DNA from 3 places in the Rhizobium sp. Root491 genome. Region 2 is predicted to be linked to each of the others. Evidence: predicted binding sites of a transcription regulator. Region 2 holds the regulator's gene; each other region holds the start of a gene.
The links. The regulator LexA, encoded in region 2, represses DNA repair genes until DNA is damaged. The targets are predictions, from matches to a motif close to TGTTCNNNNTGTGTTCNG.

Region 1 (4,255 bases), 1.1 Mb from region 2:
GCCCGCGGCATCGCACCATGTTTCGAGATGGGCCTGGTCGATGCCAGCCGTCTTGTAGTCATGGAAAGAATAGTCGACACCGTTGGCCTCCAGCCAGCTTCTGGCCTTTTTCATCGTGTCGCAGTTCTTGATGCCGTAAATGGTGACCGTCATGTTGCCTGCCTCTTTGTCTTGAACTTCCGGCATAACAAATAATGCGCCGTATTCAACCCGCAGCCTGAAGCACGGAATTCTAGCCATGCAAAAATGCAGTGTCTGACATCCAAACGAGCGCGAGCAAAGCTGCATGGCTTCCCTGCTACATCATGAGTTGTAGCAGAGGCCAAAAATGCCCATTATCTGGGCATCAAAGATGGAGAGAAAAATGCGTCAGGTTGCAAAGACATCGCGTAACTTCTTTGGCGAAACTTTCGCCGTTCTCGGTGCCGCACTTTCGGTTTCGGCCGCTGTTCGCGCGCATCGCAAGCCGGCCCGCGCCGACCTCGAAGCGCTTGGCATCGACGGCAAGGCTTTCGACAAGGTTCAGCTCTAAGCTGATTATCGTTTGCAGCGAGGCGACATCGCCTCGCTCGTGCGTATATGTTGGCGGGCCTTAGCGTTCCGCCTGCTTTCGGTTCGGCCGTTTTCTCGGACCGATCAGTTTATCCGGTAAATGCAGCTGGCTTTCGAGCGGCTCATAACGATCTGCTTTTGCGGAAAGTGCGAAGCGTCCAAGGGACTCATGTCGCGTTTCGCCATTATGGCTGAAAACAAGCTCGAAATTACCCGCAAGCCAGCTATAGGGTTTTCCGGCCGGCATCGGCTCTATCTTCCCGCAGCCATAAATCATCGTGATATGCGGCGTGTAAGATGGTGCCGCGATATAGGGAAGGTTTGCCTGTCGAAGCGCGCGTTGCAGCAGCTTCACCAGAGCGTTGATCTCCGGCAGATCACCACCGTTTCGCAGCACCAGACTATTGCGATTGCCGAAAAGCGCGCTTGCGTCCAGGGTGACCGGAACAGGCCGCGCGTTTACCGCACCCATTGCCGCCTTCAGCCTGCTTGTCAGTCCGTGAGGGATTGTCTCGAAACATCCCAAACACAGCAGGGTTATGTGCAGAAGCTCGGCGGGATATGCCTCGCGGGTTGTCCGACCCTTGGCATGATGCGATGCATCGATAAAAATTCTTTCCGCCAATTGCCGTGGTGGCTTCAGCAGTAGCAGGAGCTTGTTTCGAAAGCGCGGATTGATGCGCCGTATTTTCTGCGGCTCCAGCCCATCAAAACAAAGCTGCCTTAAGGCTCTTTCGTCCGCCAACTCGCACTCCATGACGATGCTCCACAGCCTTATACCAAGGCCGGAAACCTATCATTGCGCGGTGATAAAATAAAGAACAAAAGAGGAACAAAAGGCGGAATTGCTCCGCCTTCGTTTTATTCCCACTCGATCGTGCCGGGCGGCTTGCTCGTCACGTCATAGACGACACGGTTGATGCCCCGGACTTCGTTGATGATGCGGGTCGCGGCGCGGCCGAGGAAATTCATGTCGTAGGGGTAGAAATCCGCCGTCATGCCATCCACGGAGGTCACAGCGCGGAGCGCACAGACGAAGTCATAGGTGCGGTAGTCACCCATGACGCCCACGGTCTGCACCGGCAGGAGCACTGCGAAGGCCTGCCAGATGGTGTCGTAAAGACCCGCCTTGCGGATTTCGTCGAGATAGATCGCATCTGCCTTGCGCAGAATATCGAGCTTCTCGCGGGTGACCGCACCGGGGCAACGGATCGCCAGACCCGGGCCGGGGAAGGGATGGCGCCCGATGAAGCTTTCCGGCAGGCCAAGTTCACGGCCAAGCGCACGCACCTCGTCCTTGAAGAGCTCGCGCAGCGGCTCCACCAGCTGCATGTTCATGCGCTCGGGAAGGCCACCGACATTGTGGTGGCTCTTGATGGTGACGGAAGGACCGCCGGAGAAGGAAACGCTCTCGATGACGTCAGGGTAAAGCGTGCCCTGCGCGAGGAAATTCGGAGCACCCTTGCCGTCTGCTGCGATCTTGGCAGCTTCCGCCTCGAAGACCTCAATGAACAAACGGCCGATAGTCTTGCGCTTCACTTCCGGGTCGGAGACGCCAGAAAGCTGGCCCAGGAACATGTCTGCGGCATCCACATGTACCAGCGGAATATTGTAATGGTCGCGGAACATGCCGACGACCTGCTCGCTTTCGCCAAGCCGCATCAGACCGTGGTCGACGTAAACGCAGGTCAGCTGGTCACCGATCGCCTCATGGATGAGGATCGCCGCAACCGAGGAATCGACGCCGCCGGAGAGTGCGCAGAGCACGCGCCCGGTGCCGACCTGATCGCGGATCTTGCGGATCATCTCGGCGCGATAGGCTGCCATCGTCCAATCGGATTTGAGACCGACGATCTTGTGCACGAAGTTGGAGAGCAGCTTGCCGCCATCTGGCGTATGCACCACTTCCGGGTGGAACATGGTGGTGTAATAGTGGCGTGTCTCGTCGGCAGCTATGGCGAAGGGTGCGTTCTCGGAGGTTGCGATAACCTCGAAACCCTCCGGCAGTTTCGTCACGCGGTCGCCGTGGCTCATCCAGACGGGATAGCTCTTGCCCTGTTCCCAGAAACCGTCGAACAGAGGGCTTGCCTTTTTGATGTCGATATCGGCGCGCCCGAATTCCGCCGCGTGACCGCCCTCGACAACACCGCCAAGCTGGGTGCAGAGCGTCTGCTGGCCGTAGCAGATGCCGAGGATCGGAACCTTGCTGTCGAACACCGCCTGCGGCGCACGCGGGCTGCCTTCCGCCGTGACAGATGCGGGGCCGCCGGAGAAGATCACGCCCTTGGGCTGGAGCTTCTCAAACGCCTCTGCGGCATTCTGAAACGGGTGGATTTCGCAATAGACCCCGGCTTCGCGGATGCGGCGCGCAATCAGCTGCGTCACCTGGCTGCCGAAATCGATGATGAGAATGCTGTCGGGATGGGCTATCTGGGTCATGGCGAGCCTTTAAAGAAAATGGCGGCTTTAGGCAACCCGGAAGCGGGCGTCTAACAGCGGAAATTTACTAAAATCGCGAGGTTCAAAGGGTGATCGCACCATCTTCGATAGCGCGGCAAAGCCTGTCGACGGCGTCTGCGAGCTTTTCATCGATGATATGCAGATATTCCGTCCAGTCGTCCACATGGTTCACATCTTCCCTGCCGTCGGAAATACCGCGCAGGCCGATGAGCGGCACGCCGAAGCGCTGGCAGGCCCGGAGCACGGCATAGGTTTCCATTTCCACCATATCGGCATCGATCGACCCATAGGCGGCACCAGAGACGACGTTGGCGCCCGTGGAAAGCCGCGCCTCGGCAATATCGGGTATGCGCAGGGGCAAGGCCACCTCGGCCGGCAGATCGAGAAACGGCGTGCGGCCCTTTTCAAAACCGAAGGCGGAGGCATCCATGTCGCGATAGGCAACAGAAATCGCCTGATAGATGCCAGTCTGGTCGAGCGTCCGCGAGCCGGCGGAGCCGAGCGAAACGACAAGGTCAGGCAGATGGTCCGCCGCATCGAGACCGGCAAGAATTGCCGTGACCGAAATCGCTGCCTCGACCGGGCCGACGCCGGTCATCAAGGGCGCGATGCGCGCCTGCAGGTGTGGACCGTATTCGGCGGAAGCCGCCATGACGAAAAGAATGGATTTGTCTGCAACATGCAAAAGCCGGTAGCTCATCCGGAAATATCCTCGCGGCCCTTTACCACCATCATCGTGCCCGTCATGGAGGCGATCAGCTTCGCCGGCCCGTCGGAAAGGGCGTAAGCGCGGCCATCGGCAACGATCAGGTTGTTGCCCGGCTTGATGATTTCGCCACGAAACAGGAACCGCTCGCCGCGCCCGGGTGACATGAGGTTGACCTTGAACTCGATTGTCAGCAGCGAGGCTTCCGGCTCTATGATCGTATAGGCGGCATAGGTGCAGGCGGTATCCAGGCCGGCGGCAATGACACCGGCATGCAATATGCCGTGCTGCTGTGTCAGCTTTTCATGAAACGGCAGCTCGATTTCCACCAGACGGTGTTCGATGCGGCTTATCTGCGCACCGATTGCCTGCACCACACCCTGCCGCGCAAAGCTTCTTTCTATCCGCTGACGAAAATCGCCGGGATCCGTGATCTCCATTGGCTTACCTGCCTGCTTTTGTCCTCACCGCAAACTGACATGGCGTGTGGCGGCGGGCAAGGCAAGTGCCGCAGGAGCAATTAGTTCAGCACGGCGA
Region 2 (4,255 bases):
GCCTCTCGCCGCCATCCGGCCCGGCCTTGCCGGGACTGAACGACTTCGCCTTCACGTCCTATTTCAAAGGCATAGGCGCGACCGGTTTCTTTTATAAATCACCGGATGCGCTTGTATCACCCGTTGGTGACGCAAGGCCTGACAAGGGTTGGTTGGAATGGGCCGATATGCGGCTTTATGGCCTTCGCAGCGCAATTGCCGAACGCATCCGCACCACCATCGGCGGTGATGCCGGAGCCTTCGCCGCCTCCATCATCACCGATGAGAGACAGGCTATATCGGCGGAGACGATGGAGGCGTTGCGGCTCTCCGGCCTTGCCCATATCGTCGCCATATCCGGGCTCAACATGGCATTGGCCTCCGGCATATTCTTTGTTGGCCTGAGACTGGCTTTCAGCCTGTCTCCCGCCTTTGCGCAGCGCTGGCCGGTCAAGAAGATCGCGGCTTTCGCGGCACTGCTGATGACGCTTGCCTATTATCTGATTTCCGGTTTTGCCGTTTCCGCCGAGCGCGCCTGGCTGATGATGTCTGTGATGCTGATCGCGGTCCTTTTCGATCAACCATCACTCAGCCTCAGAAACGTTGCCATTTCCGCCCTGATCATTCTGGCTTTCTCGCCCTCGGAAATCATGGGTCCGAGTTTTCAGATGTCATTTGCGGCCACCATAGCGCTTGTTTCGGCCTATGCCTTCTGGAGCCGTTGGCGTACGGATCGCGAGCGGCTGTTCATCGGGCGCAAGCCCGCATGGCTGAAGGTGGCGGAAATGATGGGCGCGGTCATTGGCGGCGTTATCACGACGTCGCTGATCGGGGGCCTTTCGACGGCGATCTATTCAGCCGAACATTTTCACCGTGTCACCACCTATGGACTGTTCGCCAATCTGGCTGCAATGCCGCTCATGTCGCTGATCGTCATGCCATTCGCTCTTATCGCCATGCTGCTGATGCCCTTCGGGCTCGATGCGCCGTTCCTGAAGATCATGGGTTATGGCATGGCACTCGTCATCGAGGTTGCAAACGAGGTGGCCTCCTGGGGCGGCAGCGCAGCGACGGGGCGTCCGCATGGCTGGTTTATCGGTTTGGCTTCGGTGGGTTTCCTGCCGCTGACATTGCTGCGCAGCCGGCTTGCGCTTCTTGGCATCCCGTTTCTGCTCTTCGCCTTCGGCGTGTCGGCAGTTACGGCCTATCGTGATCTGCCGGATCTATTGATTCACGAGGACGGCGAATTGGTGGCACTCCTGGAGGATGGCAAGGTCTCAACCACAAAAGCCCGTCCGCAGAGCTTCGTTTACGGACAGTGGCAAAGGGCACTGCTGCTGCCGGAAAAAACCGTGCCGCCGGGTTTTATAAATGGCGAGAGCACGGCAACTGCTGGTTCTGACTCGAGATCGAAACTGTCGCCGGAAGACATGGCTGTGGTGGTACGCGAGATGACGGCGGCGCTCAAAGACGCCAAAGCTGGCGTCTTCACCTGCAGGAAAGACATATGGTGCGTAGCGAGCGCCGCGAGCGGAGAGTGGATCGTCGTTCTGGACGATGGCCGCTTCGCCGGAAAAGCCTGCGATATTGCCGATATCGTCGTTGTTTCCCGCAGAACCTCTTTTTCGCAGTGCCGCTCGGGTGCACTCCTGCTCAGCCGTGACATCTTGCGGCGTCTCGGTTCTGTGGAAATAGATTTTGCTGACAAGAGGGAGGAGGGTGTGGCGAGCGGGCTGCGCGCCGCAATCGCCGGAACGGACAGGCCCTGGAGCCAGCACCGTTATTACGATTGGAAAAGCGGAAGTTTCGACCGTGATCTGCCGCAGCCCATCATCCGGCTGCTGGCGGCGTCGCAATGACCGCCGCCAGCTTGGATCATCGGGCCTTGGCGCGCAAATCTTCAGTCAATTCGCCGATCCCGCCAACTTCCTCTTCATGACCAGCGTCGCGCCAGCTCTCCTTCAAACCGGCCTCGTACCATTCTTGCATGGCAGGCAGGGCGAGCAGCCGGTCGCAATAGGCTTTCGCTGCTGGCGAAAGATCCGCGCTGCCATAGGTCTGGAAACGGAATGCAACCGGGCAGAAGAAAGCATCGACCGCCGTGAACTTTTGACCGGCAAGATATGGCCCGCCGAATTTTGTGAGACCCTCGCTCCACAACGCATCGATCCGCTTTATATCGGCTTTAAGCCCGGCATCGCCGCCCCTGGGTTTGACCCGAATGCCCACCGACATGGGATAGAGATTGCGCAGCGAGGAAAAGCCGGCATGCATCTCACTTGCGGCCGAACGCGACCAGGCCCTCGCATGCTTGTCGCTTGCCCAGACACCCTGGTGTCTTTCGGCAAGATATTCGACGATCGAAAGCGTTTCCCAAACCGTCATGCCCTCGTCGACTAGGCAGGGCACCTTGCCTGTCGGCGAAAAGGAGGAGAAGGAGACGCCTTCGCCGAACGGAATGAGCTTTTCATCAAAGGCGATACCGAGCGTGCGCATCAATACCCACGGCCGCAGCGACCATGAAGAATAGTTCTTGTTGGCTATATAAAGATCGTACATGGCGTATCTCCCGGATATGACGCGTATTTCTACACCTGCCAAGCGTTCACGGAATATCGAAAATTATCCATGGCTCCCATAAACGCCGTTGATGAATGGTGATGTGGGGCCGCTGAGAGCGCGCCTTGCGATAAGTCACCCTTTGGTGACGACTAAAACTGACTGCGCAACACGACAGAACAACGTCGCTAAAAAACAGCGGATGGGATCGCTTCGACAATTACAGCGAGCAGCCCATTCGCCACCACGCCTGTAGCGAAACCGAAGCATCTTTATGGAGCAGGAACTTAGTTTGGAAAGGGCAACGCGCACAGGCTGAATGGCGCATATGTTCGTGCACCCGCTAAAGCACGCCACGTTTGGAAACAGCCAAACCATATATAGGCGCCATCTTCACGATGACGCCTATTGTAAAGTGAATACGTTCGGTTTGATAAGATCAATGGTAGCGGCGGATCAGCCCCACCAGTTTGCCCTGAATTTTCACCCGGTCGGGCCCGAAGATACGGGTCTCATAGGCTGGGTTTGCCGCCTCGAGCGCAATGGAGGCTCCCTTGCGGCGGAAGCGCTTCAGCGTGGCTTCCTCGTCATCCACCAGAGCCACAACGATATCCCCGGGATTGGCGGTGTTGCCGTTGCGGATGATGACTGTGTCGCCGTCGAAAATGCCGGCCTCGATCATCGAATCACCCTTGACCTCAAGAGCGTAATGTTCGCCCGTGCCAAGCATGTCTACTGGCACGGCCACATCATGGGTGTTGTTCTGGATGGCGGAAATCGGCACGCCCGCAGCGATGCGGCCCATGACCGGCACGGTGACAGCCCCGCCCAGATCATTGGCCGGCGTCTTGGGGGCAGGGGCCGGTTCCGGCGTCTTGGGCTTGCCAAGGCTGCCTTCGATAACGCTCGGCGAAAAGCCGCGCTGCGGCCTTGCACCCGGCGTATAAGCCTCGGGCAGCTTGATGACTTCCAGCGCCCGGGCTCTATTCGGTAGCCGACGAATGAACCCGCGCTCTTCGAGAGCGGTTATCAGGCGGTGGATGCCGGATTTCGAAGCAAGATCGAGTGCGTCCTTCATTTCATCGAAGGAGGGCGGCACGCCGGACTCTTTCATTCGTTCATGAATGAAGAGAAGCAATTCCTGCTGTTTGCGCGTGAGCATGAGGAAAACACCCTTTAGAATCGTAGTGGAAGTCGCGAAACAAATACAGAACGAACACTATATGTTCCATATGTGTTCTGCAATCCCCTAAAATTTCGTGAAGGTGCCATCTGTTGCTGTGATGATTTGCCTCATAGCACGCAATTGTGCTTTTGTGCGGTCGAAACCGTCCCGGCATGCTCCGGGCGGAAGGCCAGCAGGATACATTTTCATGACGAAACCCTATAGCGTTGACCATCTCGTTTTGCCCGTGGAAGTCATAGGCGTCGCCGTGAAGCGCCTCGTCAGTCTTGGCTTTACGGTTGCGCCGGAGGCTCTGCATCCTTTCGGCACCCAAAATGCCTGCGTATTTTTCGCCGATGGCACCTATCTGGAGCCGCTCGCAATTGCTGATCCGGCTAAATATAATGCGTCAATAGAGAGGGGTGATGTGTTCACTGGCAGGGATGTGGCCTTCCGGCAACGGGACGGGCAGGAGGGTTTTTCGGCTCTTGTCGCCAGGACTGAAGACGCCTTGGTTGACCATGAGCGGTTTCGGGCAGCCGGCCTTTCGGC
Region 3 (4,255 bases), on a different contig from region 2:
GACGATGTCCTGCGTCGAACTTTTCAGCGATCCCGCCGGCACATCAAGCGCGGCACTGGCCAGCGCGGTGGAAATATCCGTCACCGTCAGACCACGGCTGGCAAGTGCGGCCTGATTGAGATCGACGCGGAAGACTTTTTCCTGATCGCCGTAAAGCTCCACATCCGCCACGCCATCGACGGCGGCAAGGCGGTCGATGACTTCGTCATCCACCAGCTTGGTCAGATCTTCCATGCTGAGCGTGGACGAAGTGACGGCAAGACGCATGATCGGCTGGCTGTCGGAATCCGCCTTGATGATCTGCGGCTCGTCAGCATCATCAGGCAACTGGTTGGTTACGCGGCCAATGGCATCGCGCACATCATTTGCGGCGACGGCCATATCGACATTGTCGCCGAATTCCATCGTTACGCGGCTGGTGCCGAATTGCGAATTGGAGGAGATGGATTTGACGCCACTGACGCGCGCAACAGCTCCCTCGATGGTCTGCGTCACTTCCTGATCGATGGTTTCGGGCGCCGCGCCTTCATAGGTTGTCCTGACGCTGATGGACGGCCGGTCCACATCCGGCAACTCGCGCACCTCAACGCCAACCAGCGCGGCAAGGCCGGCAACCACAAGCAACGTATTGAGAACCGCTGCCAGAATGGGCCGGCGAACGAACAGTGCGGTGAAGGCGAGCTTGGAATCCTGACCCGAAGGCGACTGAGTCGTCATTGGCTAGCAACCTCCTCGGGCTTCGGCTGGCTTGCGACACGGACGGCACCACCTTCCCGCACCCGCTGCAATCCTTCGGTCACGACCTGATCGCCTTCCGCCAGTTCCGCTTTCACGAGAACGGCGTCGGGGTTACGCTGCACGATCTGCACACGCACCTTGGCCGATTTATTGTCGGTCACGCGCCAGACATAGGAACCTTCGGCATCCCACTGCACGGCCAGCGGATCGACGGAGGCATAGGTCTCTCCGGCAAAACGCATGGTAACGCCGAAGGACATACCGGCCCGAAGCTCATCCTTGTCGTTAGCAAACCGTGCCCGGATGCGGATGGTACGGCTTGCGGCGTCGACACGGTTGTCGACGGCCTCGACCTCACCCTTGAACGTCTCGCCGGGGCGTGAAATCGAGGTGGCCTCTACAGGCATTCCGACGGTAATTGCAGTGACGAACCGTTCCGGCGCCCAGAAATTGACCAGAATTTGAGAACGGTCATCAATGCCGACGATCGTTGATTGCGTGGTGACATTGTCGCCGATATTGGCGGCCACGATCCCGACAACACCCTCAATCGGTGCGACGATGTCGCGGCGCCTGAGGTTCAGCTCGGCGGTGCTCAGTGCAAGCTTGGCGGCTTCCTCGGCAATCTGCGCATCCAGCACATCAAGGCGGGATACGGATTTCAGGTTACTGTAGGAACTCGATTTTTCGACGGCGCTGCGTAGCGCAACCTGCGCCTTGTCCCGCTCGATCACCTGCTCCTCGTCATCGAGCCGCGCGAGCACCTGCCCCTTTACGACGCGGGCGCCGGATGAAATGCGGATTTCCGAAAGCGTGCCTGATGTCTGCGGCATGACGACGACCGACTGGATGGCCTCGCCACTGCCGATGGCGTTCAGCCTGTCATTGACCGTGCCCTGCTTGACCGGGGCCATCGCCACCAGGGTCGCATTGCCATCGCGGCGTGCGGCGCCGGCATTTTGGCCGGATGACGAACCGGGTGTTCTGGCACCGGATGCGGCAACCTCGACCGCGCCAACAGGTGTTTTGCCGATGCCGATACCCGCGAGCAGATTCCGCGCTTCGGGTGAATAAAGCCCCCAAAGACAGAGTCCTGCTCCCGCCACAGCAAGACAGACACCCACCTGTTTCCACACCCGCATACAATTCTCCGATTATCCGCACAGCATAAACCCGCCCCGAAAAGAGCTTTTCGGAACGGTAGAAGTATTCCCGCATGCCTTAACGAAGGCAACGCACAAATCCGTTCCTTACATAATTGTAATTTGTGATGAATTGTCGTCGAAAGCGCACTGACGGCCATTTCTGTCGCAAACATTCGCCAATCCGGTAATCTGCAGCTGAAATAGCCATGACCGGAGGAATGCATGAGCACCGTAACGAAAGCCGAAAATCCTGAAGCAAACCCGCGCGTCAAGGCTGTGTTCGACGATATCCGCACAACGCGGAAATCGGATTTCATCAACAATATGTGGCTCTACCTCGCCTTCGACCCCGATCTTCTGGAAAAGACCTGGGCCGAGGTCAAGGCGGTGATGGCCACACCTTCAGCGCTCGATCCGCTGGTGAAGGAAATGCTTTATATCGCCGTTTCCGTCACCAATGGCTGCTCCTACTGCGCCCACTCCCATACCGCGGCTGCAAAAGCCAAGGGCATGACGGGCGAACAGCATGCCGATCTCATGCGGGTCATCGCCGTTGCCGCCAAGGCCAACCAACTGGCCGTGGCGCTGCAATTGCCGGTGGACGCGGCTTTTGATGCCGACAGGCGGGCCTGAGACGAAAAAACGTCTTGGAATAGGCGTTTTGACGGATGATACCGGAATAAAAGCAGAACACGGTTCTAGCCTTTATATCCCGAATCACTACATTGGGCCGCATGAGCAACAGTTTTGACGATATGCCGTTCTTCGACGAAGAACCTGAGGCGCCGCGCAAGGCGACGAACAATGCCGATGCAGGCAACGCCGGCGGGCTTGGCATTGCCGCGCGCGCCATGGCGGCACGCGATCAGGCCCGGCCCACGCCCGACTATCTGTCCGGTCTTAACCCGGAACAGCGCGAAGCCGTGGAGACACTGGACGGCGCGGTTCTGGTGCTTGCGGGCGCCGGCACCGGCAAGACCCGCGTTCTCACCACCCGCATCGCCCATATTCTGGCGACCGGACGCGCCTATCCCAGCCAGATTCTGGCCGTGACCTTCACCAACAAGGCCGCGCGCGAGATGAAGGAACGTATTGGCGTTCTGGTCGGCGGCGCGGTTGAGGGCATGCCCTGGCTCGGCACCTTCCACTCCATCGGTGTCAAGCTCTTGCGTCGCCATGCCGAACTCATCGGCCTGAAGTCTGATTTCACCATTCTCGACACCGACGATGTGGTGCGGCTGATCAAACAGCTTATCCAGGCCGAAGGTCTTGATGACAAGCGCTGGCCGGCCAAACAATTCGCCGGCATGATTGACGGCTGGAAGAACAAGGGGCTGACGCCGCCGGATATTCCCGAGGGCGATTCCCGCGCCTTTGCCAATGGCAAGGGCCGCGAACTTTACACGGCCTATCAGAACCGGCTGAAAACGCTGAACGCCTGCGATTTCGGCGATCTTCTGCTGCACCCCATCAGCATCTTCCGTCGCAATCCCGATATTCTGAAGGAGTACCACCAGAAATTCCGCTACATTCTGGTGGACGAGTATCAGGACACCAATACGGCGCAATATATGTGGCTCAGGCTTCTTGCCCAGCGCCCCAAAGGCGAGCCGCAAAACGTCTGCTGCGTCGGCGACGACGACCAGTCGATCTATGGCTGGCGCGGCGCCGAAGTGGACAACATCCTGCGCTTCGACAAGGATTTTCCCGGTGCCAAGGTCATCAAGCTGGAGCGCAACTACCGCTCCACCGAGCATATTCTCGGCACCGCCGGCCATCTGATCGCCCATAATGAAGGGCGTCTCGGCAAGACCCTGTTCACCGAGCGCAGCAGCCCCGACGATGAGAAGGTCGTGGTGCATGCGGCCTGGGATTCCGAAGAGGAAGCCCGCGCCGTCGGTGAAGAAATCGAGCAGCTTCAGCGCAAGAACCACAAGCTGAACGACATGGCCATTCTCGTTCGCGCCTCCTTCCAGATGCGCGAGTTCGAAGACCGTTTCGTCACGCTTGGCCTCAATTACCGCGTCATCGGCGGTCCGCGCTTCTACGAGCGTCTCGAAATCCGCGATGCCATGGCCTATTTTCGCCTTGTCTGCCAGCCGGCCGACGATCTGGCCTTCGAGCGCATTGTCAACACCCCCAAGCGCGGCCTGGGCGACACGACCATCCGCAATCTGCATGATTACGCCCGCGCGCGCGACATTCCGATGCTGGCGGCAGCGACCGACATCATCGAGACCGACGAGCTGAAACCGAAAGCGCGCAAGGCGCTGTTCGACGTGGTGCAGGATTTCCGCCGCTGGCAGGGGCTTCTGGAAAACACCGAACACACCACGCTTGCCGAGCAGATCCTGGACGAAAGCGGCTATACT

Region 1: a site for LexA is predicted at 1,370-1,387, ahead of ASD46_RS05720 (2'-5' RNA ligase family protein). Genes of this name have one in related genera too.
Region 3: a site for LexA is predicted at 2,559-2,576, ahead of ASD46_RS18105 (ATP-dependent helicase). Genes of this name have one in related genera too.

The regions. Positions count from the first base shown of each region.
Region 1 covers NZ_LMFF01000001.1:1,152,204-1,156,458, reverse strand. Annotated here, with positions in the region: gene ASD46_RS05725 (ArsC family reductase) at 1-153, opposite strand, end outside; gene ASD46_RS27430 (hypothetical protein) at 365-532, shown strand; gene ASD46_RS05720 (2'-5' RNA ligase family protein) at 593-1,309, opposite strand; gene guaA (glutamine-hydrolyzing GMP synthase) at 1,414-2,991, opposite strand; gene ASD46_RS05710 (5'-methylthioadenosine/S-adenosylhomocysteine nucleosidase) at 3,074-3,712, opposite strand; gene ASD46_RS05705 (PaaI family thioesterase) at 3,709-4,158, opposite strand; gene ASD46_RS05700 (TspO/MBR family protein) at 4,239-4,255, opposite strand, start outside.
Region 2 covers NZ_LMFF01000001.1:57,707-61,961, reverse strand. Annotated here, with positions in the region: gene ASD46_RS00310 (ComEC/Rec2 family competence protein) at 1-1,838, shown strand, start outside; gene ASD46_RS00305 (glutathione S-transferase family protein) at 1,855-2,538, opposite strand; gene lexA (transcriptional repressor LexA) at 2,978-3,700, opposite strand; gene ASD46_RS00295 (VOC family protein) at 3,912-4,255, shown strand, end outside.
Region 3 covers NZ_LMFF01000015.1:301,279-305,533, reverse strand. Annotated here, with positions in the region: gene ASD46_RS18120 (efflux RND transporter permease subunit) at 1-717, opposite strand, end outside; gene ASD46_RS18115 (efflux RND transporter periplasmic adaptor subunit) at 714-1,880, opposite strand; gene ASD46_RS18110 (carboxymuconolactone decarboxylase family protein) at 2,106-2,516, shown strand; gene ASD46_RS18105 (ATP-dependent helicase) at 2,618-4,255, shown strand, end outside.